DNA from 3 places in the Shewanella zhuhaiensis genome. Region 2 is predicted to be linked to each of the others. Evidence: predicted binding sites of a transcription regulator. Region 2 holds the regulator's gene; each other region holds the start of a gene.
What was found. Region 2 encodes LexA, which represses DNA repair genes until DNA is damaged. Its sites were predicted from a motif close to TACTGTATNNNNATACAGTA; they were not measured.
Positions count from the first base shown of each region.

Region 1: imuA (translesion DNA synthesis-associated protein ImuA) is a predicted target of LexA. The motif match lies at 2,317-2,336, and genes of this name have one in related genera.
Region 3: MJ923_RS07935 (LexA family protein) is a predicted target of LexA. The motif match lies at 1,998-2,017, and genes of this name have one in related genera.

Region 1 is NZ_JAKUDL010000002.1:636,208-640,481, reverse strand. Features, by position in the region: gene MJ923_RS08465 (Y-family DNA polymerase) at 1-1,413, opposite strand, end outside; gene imuA (translesion DNA synthesis-associated protein ImuA) at 1,575-2,270, opposite strand; gene MJ923_RS08455 (HAMP domain-containing sensor histidine kinase) at 2,430-3,836, shown strand; gene MJ923_RS08450 (MGMT family protein) at 3,872-4,213, shown strand; gene MJ923_RS08445 (DUF3108 domain-containing protein) at 4,228-4,274, shown strand, end outside.
Region 2 is NZ_JAKUDL010000004.1:186,452-190,725, forward strand. Features, by position in the region: gene coxB (cytochrome c oxidase subunit II) at 1-1,431, opposite strand, end outside; gene MJ923_RS12805 (cell division inhibitor SulA) at 1,819-2,325, opposite strand; gene lexA (transcriptional repressor LexA) at 2,322-2,945, opposite strand; gene plsB (glycerol-3-phosphate 1-O-acyltransferase PlsB) at 3,098-4,274, shown strand, end outside.
Region 3 is NZ_JAKUDL010000002.1:514,618-518,891, reverse strand. Features, by position in the region: gene MJ923_RS07940 (Y-family DNA polymerase) at 316-1,575, opposite strand; gene MJ923_RS07935 (LexA family protein) at 1,575-1,982, opposite strand; gene MJ923_RS07930 (NACHT domain-containing protein) at 2,559-4,274, shown strand, end outside.

The DNA.
Region 1 (4,274 bases), on a different contig from region 2:
CGGCAAGAGCGCCTTTCTGGCGCCAAGGCGCTTTACCCTGCCTTGCCCCAGCCGGGCTTCGAGCCGGGCCAACAAGCTCAAACTGGCTCTGTGACTGTTTTCAATGGCTCCTGCCAGCGGCGCACTTCTGGGGCTAAAGTGACAGCGGTGCAGCGTCAGTGCCACCACGGGCGCGGCCAACGTAAATCGCTCCAATTGCAAACGGCACAGGGCCAACAGGCCATCGGCGGTGTGTTCGGCAAAGGGGTATGCCAGCGACAGGCGCGCTTCATGAGCCTCTGCTGTGGACTGATCCGACTCAGCTTTATCCAAAGCCCAGGATAGCGCGCCAGTCACGCTTACCTGACCGAGACTTGCCTTTGGACTCCCTGTGATCTCGGAGGCCTCTGTGGCCTCTGTGGTTTCTGTGGTTTCTGTGGCCCCTGTGAAGGATGCCCGGTAATGCAGCACCAGCTCCAGCATGGAAACCGCCAGCTGTCGCTGACGTAAAAACAGCGCCAGCTCGGCAAACATACGCCCAAGTACAAACACCAGGGCATTGAGGCTTTCGGCCTCATACATCAGCTCAAGCCGCTGGCAATACTCTTCCTGCGGGCAGTAAAAGCTCTGGGGATGGGGCTGCTTACCGTTAAGCCTTGCCAATAGCAGCACAAATTCAGGACCAAAGCGGATCCCAAGCTCGGCGGCGGGTAAAGCCTGCAGCGCACCTATATGCTCAAGTCCCATCCCCTCCAAACGGGATAACAGCGCCTCGGGCACAGGCAGAGTGGAGATTGGCAGCGCCGATAATTGCCTTGATAAAGCCTCAGCTGCGCTTTTGGGCTCAGCCATCGCTTTTGATGCCGGTTTTGAAGCGGAAACCTTGAGAGCCGATTGCGACGTTGCAGCCCTGGCAAACACTGGCTGCAGCGTCTTTGATGCCAGACTGGGCCGGGTTTTGGCCAGCATACCCGCTGCCAACGGCGTGGCAGCAAAGGCCATGGCAAAGTGGCAGTTAAGCCCTTCAAGCGCGGCTGCCAATGCCTTTGCCAGCGCCGCTTCGCCACCAAAGAGTTTTGCCATAGAGCCGGTTTCAAGCAGCAGTACATCGTGGCAACGGGCAAAAAACGTATCGGGTTCAGGGGGCGGCACCAGGCGGGCACTGAAACTGTAGCCGTGGCGACACAGCCAGTCGCAGCCCTGCCGGTGCAGCGAGAGCACAAAGGGAAATGGCTGCACATTGGGGCACAGCTGCGCCGCGCTGCCCATGCTCTGACCGGCCATGACCCCGGCACTGGCCGCCTGCGGACAGGCTTTGAGCACCCGCGCCCTTGCCACATCGTACAAAATAAGCGGCATGGATGGCGCCAGCCCCTGTACATGGCGCAGATAATCCAGTTCCCAATGGGGCAGCCATACACCAAGCCAGCGCATCAACCCTTAACCCAAACAGATTGATGACGCCTCAGCCCGCGGGCCAAACAGCAGTGCTGCTGGACGAACAGGTTCTGATGCAAACACAGGCTTTGCTGAAACAAGTGTCTTTGATGGACGCACAGGCAATCACGGATAAACGACATACATCATCCTCCTGCTCAGGCGCCGCCCCAGGGGCCCTGCACCAATTGCACAGATGGCTGCGACGGTAAGTAGCGTGCCAGCAGCGGGGAAAGTCCCTCAATCTGCAAACTGTCCTGCGGTTTGCCGCCGCGGCGTTTCAGTAAGGCGAGTTCCAGCCTGTCTGAGTTACCGCCCGGGGTTAACCCCAAACGCAGCGGCAATGGATTCCCCTCCGTGGCGTCAGTCACCAGAATAATCGCCAGACAGCCGCCCTTTTCCGCCGCCAGTTGCAAACGCCGGGCTTCGGTCAGGCTTAAACGGTCAAGCCAGCCCAGTAACAAACGGCAGCCACCACTGGCCAGACTCTGCTCCATGGCCCAGAGTTTGTCTTTACGCGCGTTGACATCCACCAGGCAAAAGCCTTCCGGCCGCAGCCCATGTTGCAATAAGTACTGGGGATTCAGTTGCCAGGGGGCCCCAACCAACATCACAGGGGTGTCGTTTTCGTCCTGTATACACCTGAGCAGTGGCGTTAACAGCAGCATCGACTGCGAACCCGGTACCGGGCAGCTCAGTTCACACACCCCATGGCGCGGCCAGCCGCTGTCGGGCAAGGCAGCATCCAGCGTCTCAAAGCCGGTGGCATAACCGGGCTGCTGGCAGGTTTGTTGTCCAAGCCAGATATCCTGGCGGCCAAGTTGTTTGGAAAGCTCTTGTGGACTGGTTTTCATCGGGGCACCTGTGTCTGAACCGGATTTCGGTATTCAAATCACCAATAACTGTATATTTATACAGTATAGCAGTTCTGACAAACTTGCCAATCCTCTGGGATCTGAATTGCCAAGGTGTATAATGCGAATCATTTTTATTTATGAGTCTGTACGATTGTCATGAAGTTGTCCCGCCATCACCCCTTTGCCCGCCTGCAATGGCGCCTGTTTGGCTATTTCGGCTCCTCCCTGTTGGTGATTTTGTTGTTGGCCAGTCTGATTGAAGCCATGGTGCTGCATCAGCTGTTGGTGCTGCCTAAAGAAACCAAGGCGCAGCTGTCGGTGTTGGCCCGGGAGGCCGAAGCCATGGTGAAACGCGGCTCACCTCAGGCGCTGGCCGAGTGGGAGGCGGCGCAGTCGTTCAGCTTGCATGTGATTAACAGCCGCCTTGAAGGCGTGAGCGGCCGCCCTGTTCATCCGCACTTTGAATTCAAGCTGGGGTTTATGCTGGGGCCGGATCAGGCGCTGGGGGATCGGGTACAAAAGCCCATTATTGGCCTGCCAATTTATGCCACTTTCGATGACAGCGGCCCTCTGCTTTTGGCGGTGCAGCTCAATGCGAATTTGCACCCAGCCAAGGATCTCAGTTACAGCCTGTGGGCAATTCGCTTAACCGTGGGATTATTTGTGCTGTGGCTGTTCAGTCGCCTGCTGGGGCACTACCTCATTAAACCGCTGGCGACGTTGCAACAGGGCACCCGCGCCCTGGCAAGCGGAAAGCTCAGCACCCGGATCGGCGAGCACTTTTCGGCGGCTGAACCTGAGTTTTATCAGCTCGGCCACGACTTTGATGAAATGGCGGATGTGATTGAACGCACCCTCACCACCCAGGAGCGCCTTATTCGCGACGTGTCCCATGAGCTGCGCACCCCGCTTGCGCGGCAAAAGCTGGCAGCCGATTTGCTGGAGAGCGATCTGGCAGAATCCTCGCCTTACCTTAAGCGGATCCACGCCGAAAACAGCGAACTCAGCCGCCTGATAGACACCCTTTTGGGTTACAGTCGCCTCGCCAGTGGCTATCAGACCGCCCGCTGCGCGCCCTTTAATCTGCACGAGCTGGCGCACTCACTTCTGGGGGATTGCCGTTTTGAAGCTGCGCCACGCCAACATATCGAATGGCAGGATCTGGCCGCCTGCAAGCATATCGAGCTTGAAACCGACCAAAGTTTGCTGCAGCGGGCGCTGGAAAACCTGGTGCGCAACAGCCTTAAATATGCCGGACCTGAGTGTCATATTCAGATAACCAGCCACTGCGATGATAGCTGGCTCACTATCACGGTGGCGGATGATGGTCCGGGTATCGATGACACCAAGCTCGAGACCCTGTTCCATCCCTTTACCCGCTTTGATGAGGCCCGTCACGCCAGTCAGGGCGGATTTGGACTGGGGCTTGCCATAGTGCGGGAGTGTGTGCGTCTGCTCGGCGGTGATGTCTCGGCCGGGCGCAGTGAAGCTGGTGGGTTGGAAGTTAAGCTGTTGCTGCCGATGCGGCTTAAAAGGCTGGCCGCTGCCGACAAGGCCATTTAGTATAGGTGCATGAATTGCTTTTGGAAGGTGCGCGGATGTCCAGCCTGAGTCCAAGCCGGATCTGGCATATAGTGACCCTCATTCCCGAGGGTAAGGTGCTCAGTTATGGCAAGGTGGCCGACCTTGCCGGTTTGCCCGGCCGCGCCCGCTATGTATCACGGGCCCTGAAGCTGGCACCGGACAGTCTGGCACTGCCCTGGCACAGGGTGATAAACAGCCAGGGAAAAATTTCTTTTCCTAAAGACACTGAGCCCTTTCGGCTACAACAGGAAAGCCTGCGTCTTGAGGGGGTTATCGTGAACCAAGGCAAAATCAACTTGTCTGAATATGAGTGGCGGCCCGATATGGCCACCCTGATATTGAGTCTGCCTTACTGATGCCAAGGAGCTGTATGCGCAAGTTTCTGTTATCCCTCGCCCTGCCACTGCTGAGTGCCAG
Region 2 (4,274 bases):
ACCTGCCTTACCCTTGATAACGATATCCAGGTGGTCGGCAACGGGACCTGTGGCAATGGGACTGCCCTTCAGGGCGGGGAAGGCACCAGGCAAACCGGCACCATTGGGCTGGTGGCAGGCGACGCAGGCGGTCATATACACCTTTTCGCCACGGGCCATCAGCTCATCCATCGACAGTGGCTCGTTGGACGCGGGTTCGTCTGCAACCACTGCTGTAGGCGAAGTTTCGCTGCCGGCAGATGGCTCAGTGGCAGCTGGCGCCGTATTCATGGCAGGCTCAGAGCTTGAGGGGGCTGCGCTGGCTGCACCATCAGGGCTGTGGCCATTTACGTCGGCCGCTTGCACTGTGTCACCGGTATTGTTACCCCAGGCATTACGCTCATAGGTCACCACGGCTGCGATATCGGTGGCAGAAAGCTGCTTACCAAAGGCTTGCATGGCGGTGCCGGACTTGCCGTTAATCACTATCTCAAGGTGATTGGCTATCGCGCCTGTGGCGATTGCGCTGCCTTTCAAGGCCGGGAAGACCCCGGGCAAGCCTGCGCCATTGGGCTGGTGACAGGCGGCGCATGAAGCCAGATAGACTTTTTCGCCCTGGGCCATTAACTCGTCCATGGACAGGGTTTGATTGAGTGCAGCGGCAGCTTCTGCAGCCTGTGCGCTGGCTTTCTGCTTCTGGGTTTCTACCCAGGCATCAAACTCATCTTCAGCCAGTACCTGCACCACAATGGGCATAAAGCCATGGTCTTTGCCGCAAAGCTCGGCGCACTGGCCACGGTAAATGCCGGGTTTGTCTACCCGGGTCCAGGCTTCATTGATAAAGCCCGGATTGGCATCCTTTTTCACGGCGAAGGCGGGAACCCACCAAGAGTGGATAACATCGTCGGAAGTCATCAGAAAACGGACTTTACGATTGGTGGGCAGTACCAGAGGATTGTCGACTTCCAGCAGGTAATGCTCGCCCTTGGCTTCAGCACCTTCAATTTGCGCGCGGGGAGTAGCAAGAATGCTGTAGAAACCGAAGTCATGGTCGAAGTAATCGTAGCGCCATTTCCATTGGGAACCTGTGACTTTGATGGTCAGCTCAGCATTGGAAGGATCTTCCATGGCAATCAAGGTTTTGGTGGCCGGAATGGCCATGCCAACCAGGATCAGAAAGGGTACCAGGGTCCAGGCTATTTCTACTTTGGTACTTTCATGGAATTGGGCGGCGACGGCGCCCTTGGATTTGCGGTGGTTAATCATGGCGTAAATCATGGCGCCAAAAACCACCACACCTATGGCGCAGCAGATGTACAGGATGGTCATGTGCAGGCCATAAACCTTGCCACTGATCTCCGTTACGCCCTGCGTCATGTTTAGCGGCATGTCAGCCGCAAGGATTGGCGGGGCCAATAAAGCCGCCGCGATACAATACAACCAATGCTTCACAAGACATCTCCTCTGTCAATTGCATCAAGCAACTACAAAGAAAAGTCACACAGTAAGTCTCTGCTCTATGCAAACTCTTCAGTTCCCACAAAAAGCAACGATGACTTCAAAGTGCATTGGCGGTTTGATTGTTGATTAGGTATTTACAGCTCTCTTAACCACACTTGCACCTACAGCTGAATATATCGGTCAGATCCGCATTACCCATGGCGCAAGCCTCAGATACTGCGACGACATAATCGCCAGATATAACAAACGAATCGTTGTTAGCCTGAACTACATTACTTGCAGTTTAAATATTGATCAAGATCACTTTCTTTTCTAATTATCTGAAAAAATTATCGAAAAAAAGCCCCGAAAACGGGGCTGAAGGGGATGAAGCTGTGATTAGTGGAATTGGGCCGGGTGCCTGAGTATGGTGTTTGGCTCGGTTCTTCCTGGCAAGTTGTTGGCATGAGAGTGAGTATTTACATTTTCAAAAATCACGCCGAGGGCAACGGCATTTCGGGCAACCAGTTCAAGGCGGCGCTTGTCTCTGGCTTCCAGTGCATTGGTCCAGCACAGTACCGCGCTTGAAGTGCCATTGGTCAGGGCTTTTTCCATCGCCCAAAGAGTTTCAACTTCGTCCTTGGCATGCACCAGCAATACTCTGTCCATACGAACACCAGCCTGAGCCAGCATGGCTTTAAGGCCAATGTTCGGCGGGCTGATAAGTACAATCCAGCGACCTTCCAGGCTCAGGCGAGCCAGTTCCGGTGCCAGGTTGGCTAATTCATCACGCCCCATGGAACAGGTTGAGCGGGTGAGCACCTGAGCCGGACCCATAGCGCTGCTTGCTGGGACATCTGTCCACAGGCCGGGATGGCGCGGTGCGTTGCCAAGGAGTTTGTTCATAGCCAGTCTCCGTTGCGGATAACCCCAACTGCCAGCCCTTCAATGGCGAGGCTTTGATGGGTCAGATCCACTTCAATGGGGGCAAAATCTTCGTTTTCGGCATGCAGATAAACCACATTGCCTTTCTTCTCGAACCGCTTCACGGTGACATCATCTTCAACCCGTGCCACAACAACCTGGCCATTACGGGCCTGATCCATTTTGTGCACGGCCAACAGGTCGCCATCGAGAATACCTATGTCTTTCATACTGTCGCCGCGAACCCGCAGCAGAAAATCGGCCTGCGGGCGGAACATATTGGGGTCGACCTGGTAATACTGTTCGACATGTTCCTGCGCCAGAATGGGTTCACCCGCAGCCACCTGACCGATAAGTGGCAGACCCGGATCGGGCTGATCTTCCAGCTCGTCACCGGCGAGACGAATACCACGGGAGGTGCCGGGCATAATCTCAATGCAGCCTTTTTTGGCCAACGCTTTGAGGTGTTCTTCGGCGGCATTGGCACTTTTAAAGCCAAGCCGGGTGGCAATTTCGGCCCGGGTTGGGGGCATGCCGGTTTCGGCGATATTGCGTTTGATCAGGTCCAGGATCTCGGCCTGGCGCGGCGTCAGCGGTCTCATGGGTGTTCCTGTTTTTCTATACAGTTACTGTTAGTATATACAGTATTTTGATCAGTGCAAGTATTAACCATTTTTCAGATTATTGGCGAAGGGATATGGCTGTCTGATATTCTATGCCGCTATTGATAGAAGCCAGGTCCCAAGAAAACAGCATGTCAGCACACGACTCTATTTGGTTTAAGTCTCTGCGTTGGATCCAGAAGCATCTGGTGCACACCATTGTGGTGCCGCAGGACCCCTTTGCCGATTTGAATCTGGATCCCGCCAGACCTTTGGTTTATGTGATGAAAACTGAGTCGGTGAGCGACATCGCCGCCCTCAATGAAATCACTGGCAAAATGGGGCTGCCCAGCCCTTACGAGCCGTTGAAACTCGACGGCGTGGAAACTCCCAGAATCGTTTGTCTCGAAGGCAGTAAGCCGCTGTTTGGCAAGCGCGAAAGCAACGAGCCTTTCCTGCAGACCTTCTTGCAATTGCTGGCGTTGCATCGTCAGCAAAAGGATCTCGATATTCAACTGGTGCCGGTAAGCCTGTATTGGGGCCGCACCCCAGGCAAAGAAGACGACAGCATGCGTGCTGCTGTGCTGGAGCGTGAAGATCCAACCTGGCTGCGTAAGTGTTTGATGATTCTGTTTTTAGGGCGCCACAACTTTGTGCAGTTCTCCCGCGCAGTGTCGCTGCGCAGCATGGCCGATGAACACGGCACCGATAAGCGTATTGCCCACAAATTGGCACGGGTGGCGCGGGTGCATTTCCGCCGCCAACGTAAAGTGATGACAGGCCCTGTGCTGCCGAATCGTCAGGCGATGTTCCATGCCCTGCTCAAGTCCGATAATCTCAAGAAGGCCATTGCCGAAGAGGCGGCCAGCAAAAAGATTTCCGAAGAAAAGGCCCGCGAGACTGCCATTGAATATCTGGATGAAATCGCGGCAGATTACTCCGACAGCCTGGTGCGTATAGCCGAGCGTTTCCTTACCTGGCTTTGGAACAAGCTCTATAAAGGCATCAGCATCAAGGGTGCCGAGCAAATTCGTCAGCTGCACCACGATGGACATGAAATTGTCTACGTGCCTTGTCACCGCTCGCACATGGACTATTTGCTGCTGTCTTACATCCTGTATTACGAAGGCATGGTGCCGCCCCATATTGCGGCGGGTATCAACCTGAACTTCTGGCCTGCCGGTCCCATGTTCCGTCGTGGTGGCGCCTTCTTCATCCGTCGCAGTTTCAACGGTAACAAGCTCTATACCGCGGTGTTCCGAGAGTATCTGGATCAGCTGTTTGCCAAAGGCTATTCGGTGGAGTACTTCACCGAAGGTGGCCGCTCCC
Region 3 (4,274 bases), on a different contig from region 2:
GCGACGCATTTTACTCCCGATAAGATCTGCATTCATCCTCTTTCACCGGCAAATTCGGCGAAAAATCAAACTTTGACGTATATTCAGCCAATAAAACGGCTCAAATTCGCCCAAAGGATGATTATGGGGCGACAAATGATAAGATACGGCTTTATTTTTCACGGACAGAGACTTCCCGATGGAGCATTACATTCAGCCCACGATCTTCTGGCACGTTTATGAGACCATGATACCTATTGCATTGATATAGAATAGGTTTATCAAAAGACACTATCTCAAAATGTACAATTTTATGTACTCACAGCTTGTATAGCACTATTTACACATGATTAACGGCAGATGCCGCCAATTAGTAGTGTATTGTGGGGTAAGTAGCTCACGACGCATAGCCCACTTCTGTTCGATACCTTGAGCTGCAAGAAACAGAGTGCTGGAACCATAGCGATTGTTGAGTGCATCGCAGGCTTGCATCAGGCGGGGATCAGCCGGGGCTGGAGCAAAGAGGTCTGGCTGATAATGTAAGTCACTGATGAGCTCCAGCAACCCGACACCTATTTTGTAGTAGCGCACTCCTGGGCGGTAAAGTTCAGGCACCACCCGACTCACCGCCGATGTGATCACCGCCGAGCAATTGGTGGGTACAGGAAACCTTACTATTTGTTTAAAGCCAACAGGGCGTTCGTCATAGGGGCTGTTGTTGGCAAACACCAATACTGCTGAGGTGAGGCTGCCCTGCTTTCTGGCCTTGGCCGCGGCAATACCTACGTGTTTCGCAATGGCCTGGCTAAGTGAGTTAACGTCAGTTATCCGCTTCCCAACCGAGCGAGTGGAGAATATCTGCTTTTTATCTGCCCTCGCCTCATCCCACTGTTTACAGGGTATGCCGCCAAGTTCGCGCACGGTGCGCTCTATCTCGATACTGAATTGCTTTCGTGCAAGCTGGGGTGGCATCTTCGACAGCTGCCAAGCGGTGCAGATATCCATCTGCTCAAGCCTTGCGGAAATACGCCGGCCAATTCCCCATACATCGCCAACTGCCATTTGCTCGAGTATCTGCTGACGGCGTTCTTCTGAATCAATGACGCATACACCACTAAAACCGTCCAGTTTCTTGGCGGCATGGTTGGCAGCTTTAGCTAGTGTCAAGGTAGGACCGATGCCAACACATACAGGCAGCCTCGCCTCTTTCCAAACGGCACGGCGAATGGCTGCACCCTGGCTGGTCAGGTCTTTAATGGCGGGATAAACGCGGCGGAAAGAAAGGAAGGATTCATCAATCGAATAGATGTGCTGCTCCGGCGCAAAGCGTCCGATGATCTGCATCATCTTGGCCGACAGGTCACCATAGAGCTCATAATTGGAAGAAAGCGCGATCACTCCTGCGCGTTGGCAAAGCTCCCGCACTTCAAAAAAGGCCTTAAACTTTTCGACCCCTGCTGCCTTGGCCTGCTTATTGGCAGCCACCACACAGCCATCGTTATTGGAAAGCACGACAATAGGCCTGCCACGCCAGTCGGGGCGAAACACCTGCTCGGCCGAGCAGTAAAAAGCGTTGGCGTCTACCAGGGCAAACATCAGCAGGCCTGCAGCACTCTGCTTGGCCGGTGGCAACGAATGGAGCGGATCACTACCCCCTCGATGGAGAACTGATCCCACTCCTGAACAGGTACCGGCTGATGGAATTCATTGGCCGACAACAACAACCGGCGGCGAGTGTCGATGAGCTTACAGACAAACTCGCCGTTAAGGTTCGCCACTATGACATCACCGCTTTGCACTGTCACATGACGATCCACTATCAGCACATCACCATCAAAGATGCCCACGCCATGCATCGACTCACCTGCCGCCAAGCCTATAAAGGTGGAGCTGGGGTGCTCAATTAGCAGCTCATCCAAGCTAAGTGGTAACTGATAGTAATCAGCCGCAGGGCTTTCAAAACCCGTGATCCCGGCACGGGCTGTAAGGGGGATGACTTTCATTTTATGAACACCAAAAGCTGTACATTTATACAGTATCGCGTATTCCTGAATAATAAACAACTTTGCAGGCTTAAACACTAAAATCTTCACTATCGCTTTGGTAGATACAAAAAGCCCAGTATTTACGCAAGGCACAGATTGCAGCGAATGGCCCTAAATAGCTGTTCCTAAATGTAGATCACTGACAGCAATTGCCGCGATACGGCCCATTTTCATGTAAATGTGTTGCAAGTCCCTTGGCACTGGGTCACAAGACGACTTGGCAGCGATGACTTATGCCAAGGTGATTCTCATCATGTGTAGTACAATTAGGGCCACTTATTTAGACCTAAGCAAGACCCATAAATAAGCAAGATGCCACTTTAGTAATCATCCGACGGGGTTTCATAACAACACCATGTAGACGTTATTAAACTTTAGAATGTCTAACATGCCTTCGGTTGAATACCTCGGGCTTTTATCACTATCAAAGCCATAGACGTTTGAGGTCTTGTTTCACCTTCCCAAAAAGCGTCCTTGAATTATTTATAATAGACAGACTATAATAATCCAAATTTTTAAATGGAATTATGGACAATGGAAGAATCACAAATAATTTCTATGCTTTTGAGTACGGAACCGTTTAAAAAAATCCAAGAAAAAACATTTAGTAAATTTTCAAGCATCTTCGAAAATCTTAATTTTCATACTGAAGCGCGAGAAAAAATTAGTCAACTAGCACCATTAGTTCATGAAAGGGAATTAGAGTTAACAAAAAAAATTGAAAACAAATATTTAAAATTTAGAACTCTATTATCAAGAGATGCTGACGTTCACATATCAGAAATTTATCAGCCCTTACAAATTAAAAACAGGCAGAGCAATTACACTATCGAAATAGATGAGAAATGTAAATTAGATCTACCTAGAATATCATGCATAATTGGAAAAGCCGGACAAGGTAAAACCACTCTTTTAAAAAAAATATTCCTTAACAGCATCACTAATCAAGATGGTGTATTCCCATTAATAATTACATTAAGAAATATTGACTACGTTCGAGATTGTGATTTGGTATCTGTCATAGTAAAAGAAATATGCTCTTTAGGCTTAGATATCTGTCCGGAGGCATGTCTTCACCTCTTGTCAATGAAGCGATTGAGACTGCTCTTCGACGGGTTTGATGAAGTTCCTGATGAATATGCAAAGACAGCTCTAAAAACTATTGAATATGCATACTACAGTCTTGGTCTAGATGTAATAGTAACATCTAGACCAAACACTGAAATAACTTACACGCCAGGAATATCGAATTTTGATTTGCTCGACCTAGATGTAAATGATGTAAATAGAATAATAATTGAACACCCTAGCATTCCGAATAAAGATAAAGATATCTTTATCAGAGTTATATCTGAGAAAAAATATATATCAGAAATTTTAGTAACCCCTATTCTAGTTGACATATTCTGCAGCACCTATAATTCATTAACAACAGAACCAAAAAACTTGATTGACTTTTATAACCAACTATTTCAATCGCTTGCATCAACACATGATAGGCTAAAAACCTTTTACGAAAGATCAAGCAAATCTGGTTTGGATAACTATGAATTAGAAAGAATTATACATGCCGCCTCTTTTAAATTACTCAGCAGCAAAAATGATATAACATTTGATTCTGATTTCTTAGTTTCCACTTTCAAAGATGCCTGCTCAAAACTAAATTTTGATGCGAAAAATACTCATATAGATATAATAGACAAAACCTCACTAATTAAAGATGAGGGGCAGACACACTCATTTCTCCATAAATCAATAATAGAATTTTTCTCTGCAAAATATATAGCAAACCTTCCAGAAGAAACTAGGGAGAGTTTCTACGAATATATAATTAACTCACGAAACAGTAGATATGAGAATGTTTTGAAATTTCTACACAAAATCGATAAAAATTGTTTCTATTTATACTTTGCAAAGAAAATTCTAAAAGAAGTTGAACAGTCGGACGTTATTAACATCATTAAAGACAATGAAACTATAACTCCGTCCATTGCACGATATATTATAGGAGTTGACCATGTGGAGACTCAAAAGACATCGATAAACCATTCCATTAGAACGTCGCTAGTCCACTTGGTTGAAAATGAAAACATATCCATTTCTGAAGGTAAGGATGAAAAAAATAGAACTGCATTCCATCTGATAAGAATATTATTTGAAGCCATTGAATTTGATACTGATTCCGAGACATTAAAGCAGATCGCAGAATCAATAAGCGTTGAATTTTCCGAACTGGTTTTCCACAACAAC